One region of the Mycolicibacterium wolinskyi str. Jessa 2025 genome, then DNA from elsewhere that is predicted to be linked to it. Evidence: predicted binding sites of a transcription regulator. Region 1 holds the regulator's gene; the other holds the start of a gene.
The links. The regulator HspR, encoded in region 1, represses chaperone genes until heat shock. The targets are predictions, from matches to a motif close to ANNTGAGTNNNNNNNACTCANNT.

Region 2: a site for HspR is predicted at 4,847-4,869, ahead of lon (endopeptidase La). Genes of this name have one in related genera too.

The regions. Positions count from the first base shown of each region.
Region 1 is NZ_CP185960.1:6,512,478-6,519,687, forward strand. It holds gene ACOI2T_RS32375 (AMP-binding protein) at 1-647, opposite strand, end outside; gene ACOI2T_RS32380 (MFS transporter) at 647-1,939, opposite strand; gene ACOI2T_RS32385 (SDR family NAD(P)-dependent oxidoreductase) at 2,140-2,883, shown strand; gene ACOI2T_RS32390 (acyl-CoA dehydrogenase family protein) at 2,912-4,096, shown strand; gene ACOI2T_RS32395 (TetR/AcrR family transcriptional regulator) at 4,273-4,863, shown strand; gene ACOI2T_RS32400 (heat shock protein transcriptional repressor HspR) at 4,876-5,265, opposite strand; gene dnaJ (molecular chaperone DnaJ) at 5,262-6,440, opposite strand; gene grpE (nucleotide exchange factor GrpE) at 6,481-7,098, opposite strand; gene dnaK (molecular chaperone DnaK) at 7,095-7,210, opposite strand, start outside.
Region 2 is NZ_CP185960.1:3,342,512-3,349,721, reverse strand. It holds gene ACOI2T_RS16440 (adenylate/guanylate cyclase domain-containing protein) at 1-385, shown strand, start outside; gene ACOI2T_RS16435 (mechanosensitive ion channel domain-containing protein) at 382-1,782, shown strand; gene ACOI2T_RS16430 (esterase family protein) at 1,942-2,961, shown strand; gene ACOI2T_RS16425 (SDR family oxidoreductase) at 3,036-3,779, opposite strand; gene ACOI2T_RS16420 (NADP-dependent oxidoreductase) at 3,776-4,702, opposite strand; gene lon (endopeptidase La) at 4,881-7,205, shown strand.

The sequences.
Region 1 (7,210 bases):
TGGGTCATCAGACATGCCTTGGGTGTTCCCGAGGTACCGCTCGTGAACAGCACGGTTGCGGCGTCAGTCACAGTGGTGGGCACGACGGGACCGTCGGCGTCGGCAGCGTCCAGCTCGGCCCAGAACGACTTGTCGGCGAATTCACCTGCAGCTTCGCCCTTTCCGGTCGTGAATATCGTCAGGTCGAGGTCTGCGAAGCCTTGCGCATCCGCCAGGGTTTCGCGATAGCGGGGATCGACGACAACGGCTTCGGCACGGGCCGCGGCGAGGCGTGCGGCGATCGGTTCGGCCCCGAACCCGCCGAACAGCGGCACATACACGAGCCCCGAGCGCCAGGCCGCCAGCGCGGTGATCCAGCTCTCCACTTGCCGCGAAAGCAGGCCGGCCACCCGGTCTCCCGGCCGCAAACCGGCTCGCGCGAACACCCGCGCCGCCTTGGCCGCCTGCCTGTCGAGCTCGTGATACGTCCACCGATCCGCGGAACCGTCCTCGTGACGCACCGTCAAGGCCAACCGCCCGGCATCGCCGGCGTACCGCGTGCAGGCTTCGTGCGCGGTGTTGAAGTCGTCACCGAACGGATTGCGGGCGAGACGGGATTCGATGGCAGCCCAGGCCTGATCGGTCGCCGAAGGATTGTCAGCGGACATCAGTGGCTCACTTTCGCAGTCTTGGAGAAGGTCAGAACCAGCACCGTCGCCGCGCACGCGGTCGCGAGGTAAGCCGCCAACGCCCAGTAACCCGGGATCGACGACGCCAGCGTGACGGCGATGAACGGTGCGGGCGCGCTGAACACGACACCGCCCATCTGGTAGGCGACCGAAGCCCCGGTGTATCGGACATCGGCCGGGAACAGACCCGCCACATACGCGGCGACCGCCGAGTACGTCACGGCATGGCCGATCGTGACGATCAATATCATCGCGAGCAGGACTGCCCACCCGTTGCCCGTCTGGAGTAGCCAGAAGAACGGATAGCCGATGACGGCCATGTAGACGGAGCCGTAGATCAACATCTTTCGCGGCCCCACCCGATCCGCCACGATCGAGGCATAGGGCACCGTGACGATGTCGAGAACGCATGCGGCGAGCAGGCTCAACAGAATCGTCTCGCGCGACAGGCCCAGTTCCTTTGGCCCGTACGACAGGACGAACACCGTCACCAGGTAGAACGGCACGAGCGACGCGGCCTGGGTGAAGACGCCCACCGCCAACGGACGCCGCTGGAAGCGGAGGACGCTGACGATCGGCCGCTGCACGATCTTCTCGCTGCGCCGAACCCGCTCGAACTCAGGGGATTCCGTCACTTTCAGCCGGACGTACATTCCGACCAGCAGCAGGGCCGAGCTCGCGAGGAACGGCACGCGCCAGCCCCACGCCATGAGGTCCTCGTCGGGTAGGCGCTCGACGATCAGGAATGCAAGCGTGGCGAGCACGAGGCCGGCAGGCACACCGGCTTGCGGAAAGCTCCCGTAGAACGCACGCCGCCGAGGGGGCGCGTGTTCGACGGCCATCAACACTGCGCCGCCCCACTCTCCACCCACGGCGAAGCCCTGCAGCAGACGCGCGATCACCAGCAGAATCGGTGCGGCCAAACCGATCTGGTCATAGGTGGGGATCAGCCCGATCATGACGGTGGCCGACCCCATCAGCACCAGCGAGAACACCAACATCTTCTTGCGGCCGATCCGGTCCCCGAAATGTCCGAAGACGATCGCACCGGCGGGACGCGACACAAAGGCAACACCGAACGTCGCGAATGCGGCCAGGGTCCCCGACAGCGGGCTGAGGGTCGGGAAGAACGCCACCCCGAACACCAGGGCCGCTGCCGTCCCGAAGATGAAGAAGTCGTACCACTCGATTGCGGTGCCGACGAAGCTCGCGAATGCGACTTTTGCGGGTCGGACAGTGCCGACCTTGCTTCCGTCGTCGATGACTGTCACGTCCAAACACTCCCTCACTGGGTGCACTCATGTGTGTTGCCAGTCACATCTCTAGCACAGCCGCCAATCTCGACGCAATAGGTCTTGTACTGATCAGTCCAAGTACGTCCATAACCGGATCTGGGCTTGTTTACCGAGTAAAAGGCCTACTTATCTCCACCTGTTGCCAAATTCTTGGATCGATCAGTACAGTCGCGCTCGTGGAGCAGAACGATGACGGACCACCCCGTGTGGTCCTGGTTTCAGGCGGCTCGCGAGGTATCGGCGCCGCGATCACCGCGAGTCTGGCCCGGCGGGGCGTACGGGTGGGATGTACCTACCGCAGCAGGCGGGACGGAGCGGAGAAGCTGGCCGCCGACGCGCCCGAGCACGTGCTGCCGGTGCATTTCGACATGTCCGACGAACGGTCGGCGGTCCTCGCGGTCGAACGCGTGGTGTCCGAATGGGGTCGGCTCGATGCCGCCATTCTCAATGCCGGACAGTGGGCCGGTGGGCTGCTGACCGACGTCGACCCCGCAGCGTGGTGGAACGTCGTCGAAACCAATATCCGGGGCACCGTGTCGCTGACCCGCGCGGCACTGCCCCATCTCGCACAAGGCATCTCCCCCAGTGTCGTGCTCGTCTCGTCGGTCGTGGGCCTGATCGGACATGCCGGTGACACCGCCTACTCCAGCGCCAAGGCGGCCATGATCGGCTTCGGGCGCTCGCTCGCGAAAGAAACTGCCCGCGACCAGATCCGCGTCAACGTGCTGGCGCCGGGCTTCGTCGAAACCGACATGACCGATGCCGTACCGCCGGCCGCCCGCAAGCGGATCGAGAACGCCACCGTGCTGCGCCGGTTCGGCACCGCCGACGAAATCGCAAAGGCCGCAGTGTTTCTGAGCGAAGACGCGACGTTCTGCACCGGATCCGTCCTCACCGCCGACGGCGGCTGGGCCCTGTGATAACCACCGAGACAAGGAGCCACACGATATGACCGCAACCCTCGATCACACGATCGGCCTGCCGGACGCCGAGTACCGAGCACTGCGAGACCAGATCTTCGATGCGATCTGGTCGGAACTGGATCCCCTCGAACAACGCATCGAGGACGAGGAGCGCGTACCGAACGAGATCGTGCTGCCCATCCTCGAGCGGGTGGGCGCGTTCGGCCTCCTGGTGCCGCGCGAATACGGCGGCAGCGGTCTGTCGATCGCCCAGTATCTGCCGATCATCGCCGAGTTCGCGAAAATCCAAGGCGGACTTCGCGTCATCGTGCACGTGCACAATTCGTTCGCGCATGCGCTGTCGGAGATCGGCAACGACGAGCAGAAATCCGCGGTGTTGTTCGGTGCCGCGACCGGCCGTCATTCGGTGGCGTTCGCACTGACCGAGCCGCTGCACGGGACGGGCGCCGACCTCGGGACCACGGCCGTGCGGAGCGGTGACGAGTACATGATCAACGGTGAGAAGTGGTTGATCACCAACTCCGACATCGCCTCTCACTTCATCGTGTTCGCCAAGACCGACGCCACCGAAGTGTCGGCGTTTCTGGTTCCCCGCGACACCGAGGGGCTCTCGATCCAGCCGCTTCCGGAAACCATGGGCTGCAAGGGTGGTGAGCACGGGCACATCACGCTGTCGTCGGTGCGCGTTCCGGCAACCGCCCTGATCGGGGCGGAAGGCGAAGGTGGCCAACACCTCGAACGCGCCCTCGAGATCAGCCGCGTCTTCATCGCCGCGAGTTCACTCGGAACATCCGAGCGGGCGCTCGAGCTGTCCATCGCGCACGCAAAGGAGCGCGTGACCTTCGGCAAGCCGATCGGCACGCGCCAGGCCATCCAGCGTTATCTCGCGGAGATGGCCACGGATGTCTATGCGCTGCGCGGACTCCTGGCCGATGCCGCGCAGAAATGGGACAGCGGCCGGCGCATTCCCGCCGAGGCGAGCATGTGCAAGTTGTTCGGCCTGGAGGCGGTGGGCCGGGTGACCGACCGGGCCCTGCTCATCCACGGCGGCATCGGATACACGCGGGCACATCCGATCGAGCGGTTGTACCGCGATGCCCGGCTCAACTGGCTTGAAGAGGGGACGCCCACCATTCAGTACCTGGTGACGGCAGGCCAACTGCTCGACGGGTATTCGTTCGCCGACGCCTTCGACGCCGGCAGCCGATGATGAGGCATGCCGATCCCCGGCGTCATCGTCGCCGGAGCGAGCTGGCGCGGCGTGGCGGTGGAGTCGGCGTAGCGGCACTGTGCGAAGGCGGCGGCCAGGGTCAGGCCCTCGGTCTCCGCGTCGCACCGTGACCCAATAGGCTTGTTGGTCAGGATGTACGAGGGAGCACGACGGCGATGAGCAAGAAATACGACTCGAACAGGGATGAAATCCTGCGTATTTCTGCGGAGTTGTTCGCGAAGTCCGGCTATCACGGCACCGGGATCTCTGACCTCGGTGCCGCGGTCGGTCTCGGTCGCGGTGCCCTGTACCACTACATCGGCAGCAAGGAAACGATCCTCTACGAGATCAGCAGCCGCCAGCTCGCGCAGATGAACGAGCTGGCTGACGAACTGGCACTGACGGAGAAGGACCCCGAGAAGCGGCTGCGCGGGCTTGCGCGGGCGCTGCTGCGCAACATCGCCGAACACCGGGCCGAGTGGACGGTCTTCTTCCGCGAGTATCACGCGTTGACCGGCGAGCGGCGCGACCGCGTCATCGCCGCTCGCGAGCGGTATGAGGCCCACTGGCGCAACGCGTTGGATCAGGCGGTGCGCGAAGGCCAGTTCCATCCGTTGCCGACCCTGATGGTCAAGGGCCTGCTCGGGATGTTCAACTACAGCTATCTCTGGCTCACGCTGGACGGGCCACGCAGCCCGGAAGAAATCGCCGACGACTTCCTCGACACGGTCATCGTCGGCATGAGCGCCCCGCCTGCCGGGGCCTGACGGCTGCCCCGGCTACTGCGAATGCCGCCGTCGAGCGGCGGGCTGCCACAGGACGACGGCCTTGGACGACACCGACACATCGCGGTGTTGATTGGCGGCGGTGAGCTGCTCCACCTGCTGTGTCAGCTCTGACACCCGGGCGCGCAGCGCGTCGACCTGATTGGTCAACTCGATGATGCGTTTGATGCCGGCGAGGTTGACGCCCTCGTCCTGCGAAAGCCGCTGCACCTCACGCAGCAGATCGACGTCGCGCTCCGAATAACGGCGCCCGCCACCGGAACTGCGTTGCGGGCTGACCAGGCCGAGTCGGTCGTAAGTGCGCAGGGTCTGCGCATGCATACCGGCCAGCTCGGCGGCCACCGAGATCAGAAACGTACGGGCTTCCTCTTTGCGTTTGCTCATAGGTTGCCTGCCCATCCAGCACGCGGGTCAAAACCACTGGCCCGCTCGGCTTTTGCGTAGGCCTCCAACGCCTCGGCCGCTTCACCTTCGAGGTTCGGCGGCACGGCGACCTTCACGGTGACCAGCAGGTCCCCGTGGCCACCCGACCGCTTGGGCACTCCACGTCCGCGCACCCGCAGGATCCGGCCGTCGGACGTGCCCTTGGGCACCCTCACGCCGACCTTGCCTTCCAGCGTGGGCACGGAAAGTGTTGTTCCGAGCGCCAATTCGTGAAAGCTCACGGGCACACTGACCGTCAGGTCGTCACCGTCGCGTCCGAACACCTTGTCCGGCCGCACATGCACGGTCACGTACAGGTCGCCGGACGGCGCACCGCGCAGACCGGCCTCGCCCTGACCGGCCAGGCGAATCCGCTGGCCGTCCTCGACACCGGGAGGTATCCGCACGTTGATGGTGCGGGTACGGGTCGTGACGCCCGTTCCTTGGCATTCCGCGCACGGATGCTCGATGATCGAACCACTGCCCCGGCATTCGGTGCACGGCTCGGAGAACCCGAAGGCCCCCTGATTGCGGTTGATCACACCGGAACCGTTGCAGTTCGGGCATACCTTCGGGCTGGTGCCCGGCCGCGCACCGCTGCCATGACAGTTCGTACACGGGGCCGGGCTCGTCAGCCGCAGTGGCATGGCCACGCCCTTGGTGGCTTCCAGGAACGACAGTTCGGTCTCGGTTTCCAGGTCGTTGCCGCGGCGCGGCCGGCTCGGCCTGGCTTGCGCACCGCGGCCGAACAGCCCACCGAACAGATCGCCGATGTTCGCGCCGCCGGCCTGGCCGGCGGCGTCGAACAGGTCTCCGAGGTTGAATTCGGCTCCGTCGGAACTGAATCCACCACCACCACCGAAGTTTCCGCCGGTGTTGAATCGGCGACCGAAGCCGCCACCGGCGAACAGCCGCCGGGTTTCGTCATACTCCTTGCGCTTCGCGGGGTCCGACAGAACACTGTTCGCCTCGGACACCGCCTTGAACCGCTCCGCGGCTCCAGGGTCGGAGTTCCGGTCGGGGTGCAGTTCGGAGGCCAGTTTCCGGTAGGCCTTCTTGATCTCGTCGGCGCTGGCGTCAGAGGAGACGCCGAGTTCTTTGTAGAAATCCTTTTCGACCCACTCGCGTTGGGCCATGCTGCGCCACCTCCTTACCTCATCTCTCTAGTTGTTCTGTCTATTGGTCTGATTCTGCGGCCTGCGCGCCCGTGGCGTCAGGGTTATCCGCTGCTTCGGCATCCGGCACGGTGTCCACCACGCCGACCAGGGCGTGCCTGACCACCTGCTCGCCGACCTTGTACCCGCGGCGCATGACGGTTCCGACGATGGGGTGGGTGCCCTCGCCCTCGTGCTGCACGGCCTCGTGCAACGACGGGTCGAACTCGTCGCCCTCCTCGCCGAACCCGGAAAGGCCGAGTCCTTCAAGGGCGTTGACGAGCTTGTCGGCAACCGACTTGAGCGGACCCGATTCCAGGTCACCGTGGCTGCGGGCCCGGTCCAGGTCGTCGAGGACGCCCAGCAGCTGGGTCACGACGGCGGCCTTGGTGCGGTCTGCGGTGAGCTGCTGATCGCGCAGCGCCCGCTTGCGGTAGTTGTCGTACTCGGCCTTGACGCGTTGCAGCGTGGCCTTCAGCTCGGCGACCTCGTCGCTATCGCCTGCCGATTCCGCGGCGCCGGCCGCGGCCGGGGCCGGCCCGCCAGGGGCCGGCTCCGGCTCACGTACCTCGCCGGTTTCGGGATCGATGCGCCGTTTGTCGGTGATGGTCACCGGCTCGTGCGAATCGCTTTGGCTCACTTGTTCTCCCGGTCATCGTCAACAACTTCGGCGTCGACCACGTCGTCATCCGAGCTGGCGGATCCGCCTGTGCCACCGGCGCCGCCGGCAGCCTGCTCGGCCTGCGTGGCCT
Region 2 (7,210 bases), 3.2 Mb from region 1:
GCACAACGGTTATCTGGCCAGCTGCGGGCTGACCGTGCCCCGGCTCGACAACGTGCGTCGCACCGTGGATTTCGCCGTCGAGATGCAGCGCATCGTGGACCGCTTCCGCGGCGAGACGGGATACGACCTCAAACTGCGGGCCGGCATCGACACCGGCACCGTCAGCAGTGGATTGATCGGGCGGTCCAGCCTCGCCTACGACATGTGGGGCTCCGCGGTCGACCTGGCCTATCAGGTGCAGAGCGGTGCCCCGCAACCCGGCGTGTACGTCACGGATTCGGTGCACGAGGCCACGCGCGACATCCGCCAGTTCACCGCGGCCGGATCGGTCACGGTCGGCAGTGACGACCGGCCCATCTGGCGGTTGGCGGAGCGCCAGGCATGAGGGGCGTTCTCGAAACCGGCTGGTTCTATTGGGCGCTGGCTGTCGCGATCGGGTTGCCGATCGGCCTCGTGCTGCTGACCGAACTGCACAACACGTTGGCTCGACGCGGCAGCTACCTCGCCCGGCCGATCGGCCTCCTGCGCAACTACATCCTGCCTCTCGGTGCACTGCTGATCCTGCTCGTGAAGGGCAGTGAGATATCGGCAGAGGCCACCACGGTGCGGGTCGTCGCCACCGCATTCGGGTTCGTCGTGATGATCCTGTTGCTGTCCGGGCTCAATGCCGCCCTGTTCCAGGGCGCCCCGGAAGGCAGTTGGCGCAAACGTATTCCGTCGATCTTCCTCGACGTCGCCCGGTTCGCGTTGATCGCCATCGGGATCGGCATGATCCTGGCTTACGTGTGGGGCGCCAACGTCGGCGGCCTGTTCACCGCGCTCGGCGTGACCTCGATCGTTCTCGGTCTGGCGCTGCAGAATTCGGTCGGCCAGATCATCTCCGGTCTGCTGTTGTTGTTCGAGCAGCCGTTTCAGCTCGGCGACTGGCTCGACACTCCGTCGGCACGTGGCCGGGTGGTCGAAGTCAACTGGCGGGCAACGCATATCGACACCGGAAGCGGTATGCAGATCATGCCGAACTCGGTCCTGGCGGGTGCGTCGTTCACGAATCTCAGCCGGCCCGAATCGGCGCACTCGCTGTCGATCGTCACCGCGTTCACTTCCGCCGATCCCCCGGACGCGGTGTGTGCGCTACTCGTCCGCATCGCGACCCAACTGCCGCAACGGCGTGCGAACGCCGCACCCAAGGCCGTGCCGGTCGGCGGCGGCGAGTACAAGACGTCGATCCCGCTGCGCACCCCGGCCGACGACACCGCGGCACGGGCGACCTTCTTGCGGTGGCTCTGGTATGCGGCGCGACGCGCCGAACTCCATCTCGACGGGGCCGACGACACGTTCGCCACGCCCGAGCGCATGGACAAGGCCGTGCGGCAGATGGCTCCGACGTTGCGGCTCAGCCATACCGAGCAGCAGGAAGTGCGAAACCACGCCACCTTGACCCGCTACGGCGCCGACGAAGCGATCCAGGTTGCCGGAGAAGTTCCGCCGCGCATGAGTTTCATTGTCTCGGGCCGTGTTTCATTGACGGTGCTCGGCAAGGACGGTGCGGTCATCCCGGTCCGCACCCTCACCGAGGGCGACTTCCTCGGGCAGACCACGTTGACGCGCGAGGGTGCCCTCGCGTCGGCGCATGCCGTTCAGGAGACCACGGTGCTACAGGTCGAGCGCCACTTCCTCGAAGAACTGGTGCTGCGTAATCCGCTGCTGCTGCACGAGCTCGGCCGGATGATCGAAGAGCGCCGGACCGCCGCGCAACAGGCTCTGACGGCCTCCGCGAAGTGATGCGACAGGTCTCAGCGCCGAGTCGTAATCGTTAGCCAACCGCGATCTGCCCCACCGGCGCTGTTACGCGTGTGACTGGTGTGACGCATGATTTGCTAAGCACCACACAGCGACGGCAATTGCTTGTGGCATGCGAAGAAAGGTGGGTTGGTTGCCGTTATGAAGTTCATCAGGAAGTTGCGTGGCACTTCTAACGAGTCGCGAGCATGGAACGGCTTGCGCCGCTTCATGGTCGGGGCGCTTGCGGCATTGGCACTGCCGGGGTTGATCGGGTTCGCCGGGGGGTCGGCGAGCGCGGGGGCCTTCTCCCGGCCGGGTCTGCCCGTCGAGTACCTCGATGTGTTCTCACAAGCCATGAACCGCAACATTCGCGTCCAGTTCCAGGGCGGCGGGCCGCACGCGGTCTATCTGCTCGACGGTCTGCGCGCCCAAGACGATTACAACGGCTGGGACATCAACACGCCCGCGTTCGAGTGGTACTACCAGTCAGGCCTCTCCACCGTGATGCCGGTGGGTGGACAGTCCAGCTTCTACACGGACTGGTACCAGCCATCGAAGGGCAACGGGCAGGACTACACCTACAAATGGGAGACGTTCCTGACCCAGGAGCTGCCGGCGTGGCTGGAGGCCAACCGCGGGGTGTCGCAGACCGGCAACGCCGTCGTCGGCATCTCAATGGCGGGCAGCGCGGCCCTCACCTACTCGATCTACCACCCGCAGAAGTTCATCTACGCCGGCACCCTGTCAGGCTTCCTGAACCCGTCCGAGGGCTGGTGGCCGATGCTCATCGGTCTGGCTATGAACGACGCCGGTGGCTACAACGCCGAGAGCATGTGGGGCCCGTCGACCGATTCGGCCTGGAAGCGAAATGACCCGATGGTCAACATGAATCAGCTGGTCGCCAACAACACGCGGCTTTGGATCTACTGCGGCACCGGAACCCCGTCGGATCTGGACGCCGGATCCTCGGGCGGCAACCTGATGGCGGCGCAGTTCCTCGAAGGGCTCACCCTGCGGACCAACATCACGTTCCGGGACAACTACATCGCGGCCGGTGGCACGAACGCGGTGTTCAACTTCCCGCCGAACGGCACGCACGCCTGGAACTACTGGGGTGCACAGCTGCAGCAGATGAAGCCCGACATCCAGCGGGTGCTGGGCGCACAGTCCGCCACCTGACCGATCCACCCACCCAGGGAGCCTGCCGTTTCCCCCCGACGGCAGGCTCCCTGCTCTATGTCTGGATGTGGGCCTCAGCCCTGGACAGTCGGCCGGATGGTGATGTCTCCGATCTCGACATCGTGCGGCTGCTCTATCGCGAAGGCGACAGCGCGCGCCACTGCGTCGGGGTCGAGGCCGAACGCGTCCATCGTCGAACGGATCTGGGCACGCAGATCGGGGTCGGTGATCGACGATGCCAGCTCGGTGCGGACGTAACCCGGCGATATCGACGTGGTCCTGATGACCCCGTCGGTCGACTCTTGGCGCAACGCCTCCAGCACCGTACGGACCGCGTTCTTCGTGCCCGCGTAGACAGCCATGTCCGGCACGATCTTGAGCCCGGCCGTCGATACCGTCGTCACGAAATGGCCCCGTCCCTGCCGCCGAAATACCGGTGTGGCAGCAGCGATTCCGTACAGAACGCCCCGTAGGTTGACATCGATCATCGCCGACCAGCCGTCCACGTCACCATCGGCGATCGGACCGATCCTGCTGATGCCCGCATTGTTCACCAGAACGTCGAGCCGACCGAATTCGCTTACCGCCGTTTGGACGAGGCGCTCCAGATCCTCGCGGCGCGTGACATCGGTGGGCGCCACGGCCGCCGACGCTCCGTGAGTCCGGACCTCCTCGGCGAGCATGTCCAGTCGCTCGGCGCGGCGTGCACCCAACACCAGCCGGGCGCCGCGCGCGGCAAGCAGACGTGCAGTCGCCTCGCCGATCCCACTGCTTGCCCCGGTGATCGCGACAACGGTGCCCGACAGTCGGCCCGTCACGGGCGCAACACCAATTTGCCTGTGGTGTGGCGCTTTTCCAGCTCGCGGTAGGCGGCCTGCACGTCATCGAGGGCGAATACTCCGGCGATCGGCACCTCGAGTTCGCCGGTGGCAGCGAGGTCGGCCAGCTCCGCGACGACACCGATGTCGGACGCGTCGGCGTTGCCGGCACCCTGCACACCGAACTGTTCGATGGCGGCGAAATCGATGATCGTGTCGACGCGCTCGGGTGCGACACCCAGCTCGTCGACCGCCATCGCCACATATCCGCCGCCGAAGAAATCCAGGAAAGCATCGACACGGCCCGACGGCGATGCCGCGCGCAGCCGCTCGGCGAGCCCGTCACCGTAGTTCACCGGTGTCGCGCCGTGCGTCGTGAGCCATTCGTCGTTGGCCGGCCCGGCGATCCCGAGCACCGTCGCGCCGCTACGGGTGGCGAGCTGCACCGCGATGGAACCGACGCCCCCTGCGGCGCCCGCGATTGCGACGACATCGCCGTCGGTCAGCTTCACCGCACGAACCGCCGCGTAGGCGGTGGTACCGGCCACGTACAGGGATCCGGCGACCTCCCACGGCACGGCGACGGGCTTCGCGGTGACCTGGCGGGCCGGCACCGCGACGTAATCGGCGTGGCTGGACCGGCGCTCGGAGAAACCGATCACCTCGTCGCCGACCTCGAACTCGGTGACACCCGGCCCGACCTCGGCCACCACACCGGCCAAGTCGCTGCCCTGACCGGACGGGAATGTCGCCGGAAATCGGTCGTGCAGTGCGCCGCGACGGATCATGGCCTCGCCCGGGTTGATACCCGCGGCTCTGACCTGCACCAGGACCTCGCCCGACGCGGGCTCGGGCCGCGGCACATCACGCACGCGCAAGACCTCGATGCCGCCGTATTGATCGAAGTGGACTGCTCTGCTCATGGCAGCTACGACCGGGCTCGGACGGACCATATTCCCCTGTCACCGACATTCACAGACGACGCCCAGACCGGCCGCGGCCGATTCCGCTCTCAGCGATGCGGACAGACCGGCAGCCGACGGGGGGAACAAAACGACATGCCACAAGGTTGAGCGCATCAGACTGAACTTTGGAGGGTTGATGTCCGAACCAATTGCTGTGCCGGTCCTGTTTGTCAGTGAGCCGATCGTGCTGCCCGGCATGGTCGTGCCGATCGAACTCGACGATGCGGCCCGCGCCGCGGTCGACGCCGCGCAAGCCACGGAGTCCGGAAAGCTCCTGATCGCCCCGCGGCTCGATGACCGGTATCCCACGTATGGCGTGCTGGCCTCGATCGTGCAGGTCGGCCGGATCGCCGGCGGTGGCGGTGCGGCCGCGGTGATCCGCGGCGAGAACCGCGCACACATCGGAACCGGCACCACCGGGCCGGGTGCGGCGCTGTGGGTCGAAGTGACCGAGGTCACCGAAGCACCGGCCGATGACGACACGAAAGCACTTGCCGCCGAATACAAGAAGCTGCTGCTGGCCATGTTGCAGCGGCGTGAGGCCTGGCAGATCGTCGACGTCGTCAACAAGATCAGCGATCCGTCCGCCCTGGCCGACACTGCCGGTTACGCGTCGTATCTGACCGACGTGCAGCGTCGGCAGCTGCTGGAAACCGAGAACGTCACCGATCGGCTCCGCGTGTTGATCGACTGGACCAGCGAGCATCTGGCCGAGGTCGAGGTCAACGACAAGATCGCCGAGGACGTGCGCTCGGGTATGGAGAAGCAGCAGAAGGAGTTCCTGCTGCGCCAACAGCTGAACGCGATTCGCAAGGAACTGGGTGAAGGCGAACCCGAGGGTTCAGATGACTATCGGGCCCGCATCGAGGCCGCCGACCTGCCCGAGAAAGTGCGGGAGGCCGCGCTGCGCGAAGTCGGCAAGCTGGAGCGGTCCAGTGAGCAGAGCCCCGAGGGCGGCTGGATCCGCACGTGGCTCGACACGGTGCTGGATCTGCCGTGGAACGTGCGGACCGACGATTCGACGGATCTCAAGGGCGCCCGCGAAATTCTGGACGCCGACCACCACGGTCTGGACGACGTGAAGGATCGCATCGTCGAATACCTGGCGGTGCGGGCCAGGCGCGCCCAGCGCGGCATGGCCGTGGTCGGCGGTCGCGGATCCGGTGCGGTGATGGTGCTGGCAGGCCCGCCCGGCGTCGGCAAGACGTCGCTCGGCGAGTCCGTGGCACGCGCACTCGGCCGCAAGTTCGTGCGGGTCGCCCTGGGCGGCGTGCGCGACGAGGCCGAGATCCGCGGCCACCGGCGCACCTACGTCGGCGCGCTGCCCGGCCGGATCGTGCGGGCCATCGGCGAGGCGGGATCGATGAATCCCGTTGTGCTGCTGGACGAGATCGACAAGGTCGGCTCGGATTTCCGCGGCGACCCGTCGGCTGCGCTGCTCGAGGTGCTCGATCCCGCGCAGAACCACACGTTCCGCGACCACTACCTGGACTTGGACCTGGACCTGTCCGACGTGGTGTTCCTCGCGACGGCCAACGTCATCGAGAACATCCCTTCGGCGCTGCTGGACCGCATGGAACTGGTGCAGATCGACGGCTACACCGAGGACGACAAGGTCGCGATCGCACGCGATTACCTGCTCCCCCGGCAGGCCGAACGCGCGGCATTGACCGAGTCCGAGGTGACGGTGACAGACGCCGCGTTGCGCAAGATCGCCGCCGACTACACCCGTGAGCCGGGTGTGCGGCAGTTCGAGCGGTTGCTGGCCAAGGCGCTGCGCAAGGTGACGACCAAATTGGATTCCGCGGCTGCGCCCATCACGATCGATGAGCCGGATCTCGTGGAATACCTGGGTCGTCCGCGGTTCACGCCGGAATCCAGCGAGCGTACGGCGGTGCCGGGCGTCGCGACGGGCCTGGCGGTGACCGGCCTGGGTGGCGACGTGCTCTACATCGAGGCCAACTCGAACGAGGGCGAGCCGGGTCTGCAGCTCACCGGTCAGCTGGGCGACGTGATGAAGGAGTCGGCGCAGATCGCGCTGTCCTACGTGCGTGCACACGCCGAGCAGCTCGGCGTCGACCCCACGGCGCTCGACCGGCGCATCCACGTGCACGTGCCCGCGGGGGCGGTGCCCAAGGACGGCCCGTCGGCCGGCGTCACGATGGTGACGGCGCTGGTGTCGATGGCGACCGGGCGGCAGGTGCGCGGTGACGTCGGTATGACCGGCGAGGTCACGCTGAACGGCCGGGTGTTGCCGATCGGCGGGGTCAAGCAGAAGCTGTTGGCAGCCCAACGAGCCGGACTATCAACGGTTTTCATCCCGCAACGCAACGAGCCCGATCTGGACGATGTCCCTGCCGAGGTGCTGGCGGCACTTGAGGTCAAGCCGATGACCGACGTGGCCGACATCATCGCCCTGGCGCTGGAGCCCGCGGCTCAGGCCGCCACCGCCGCGGCCTGAGCCGC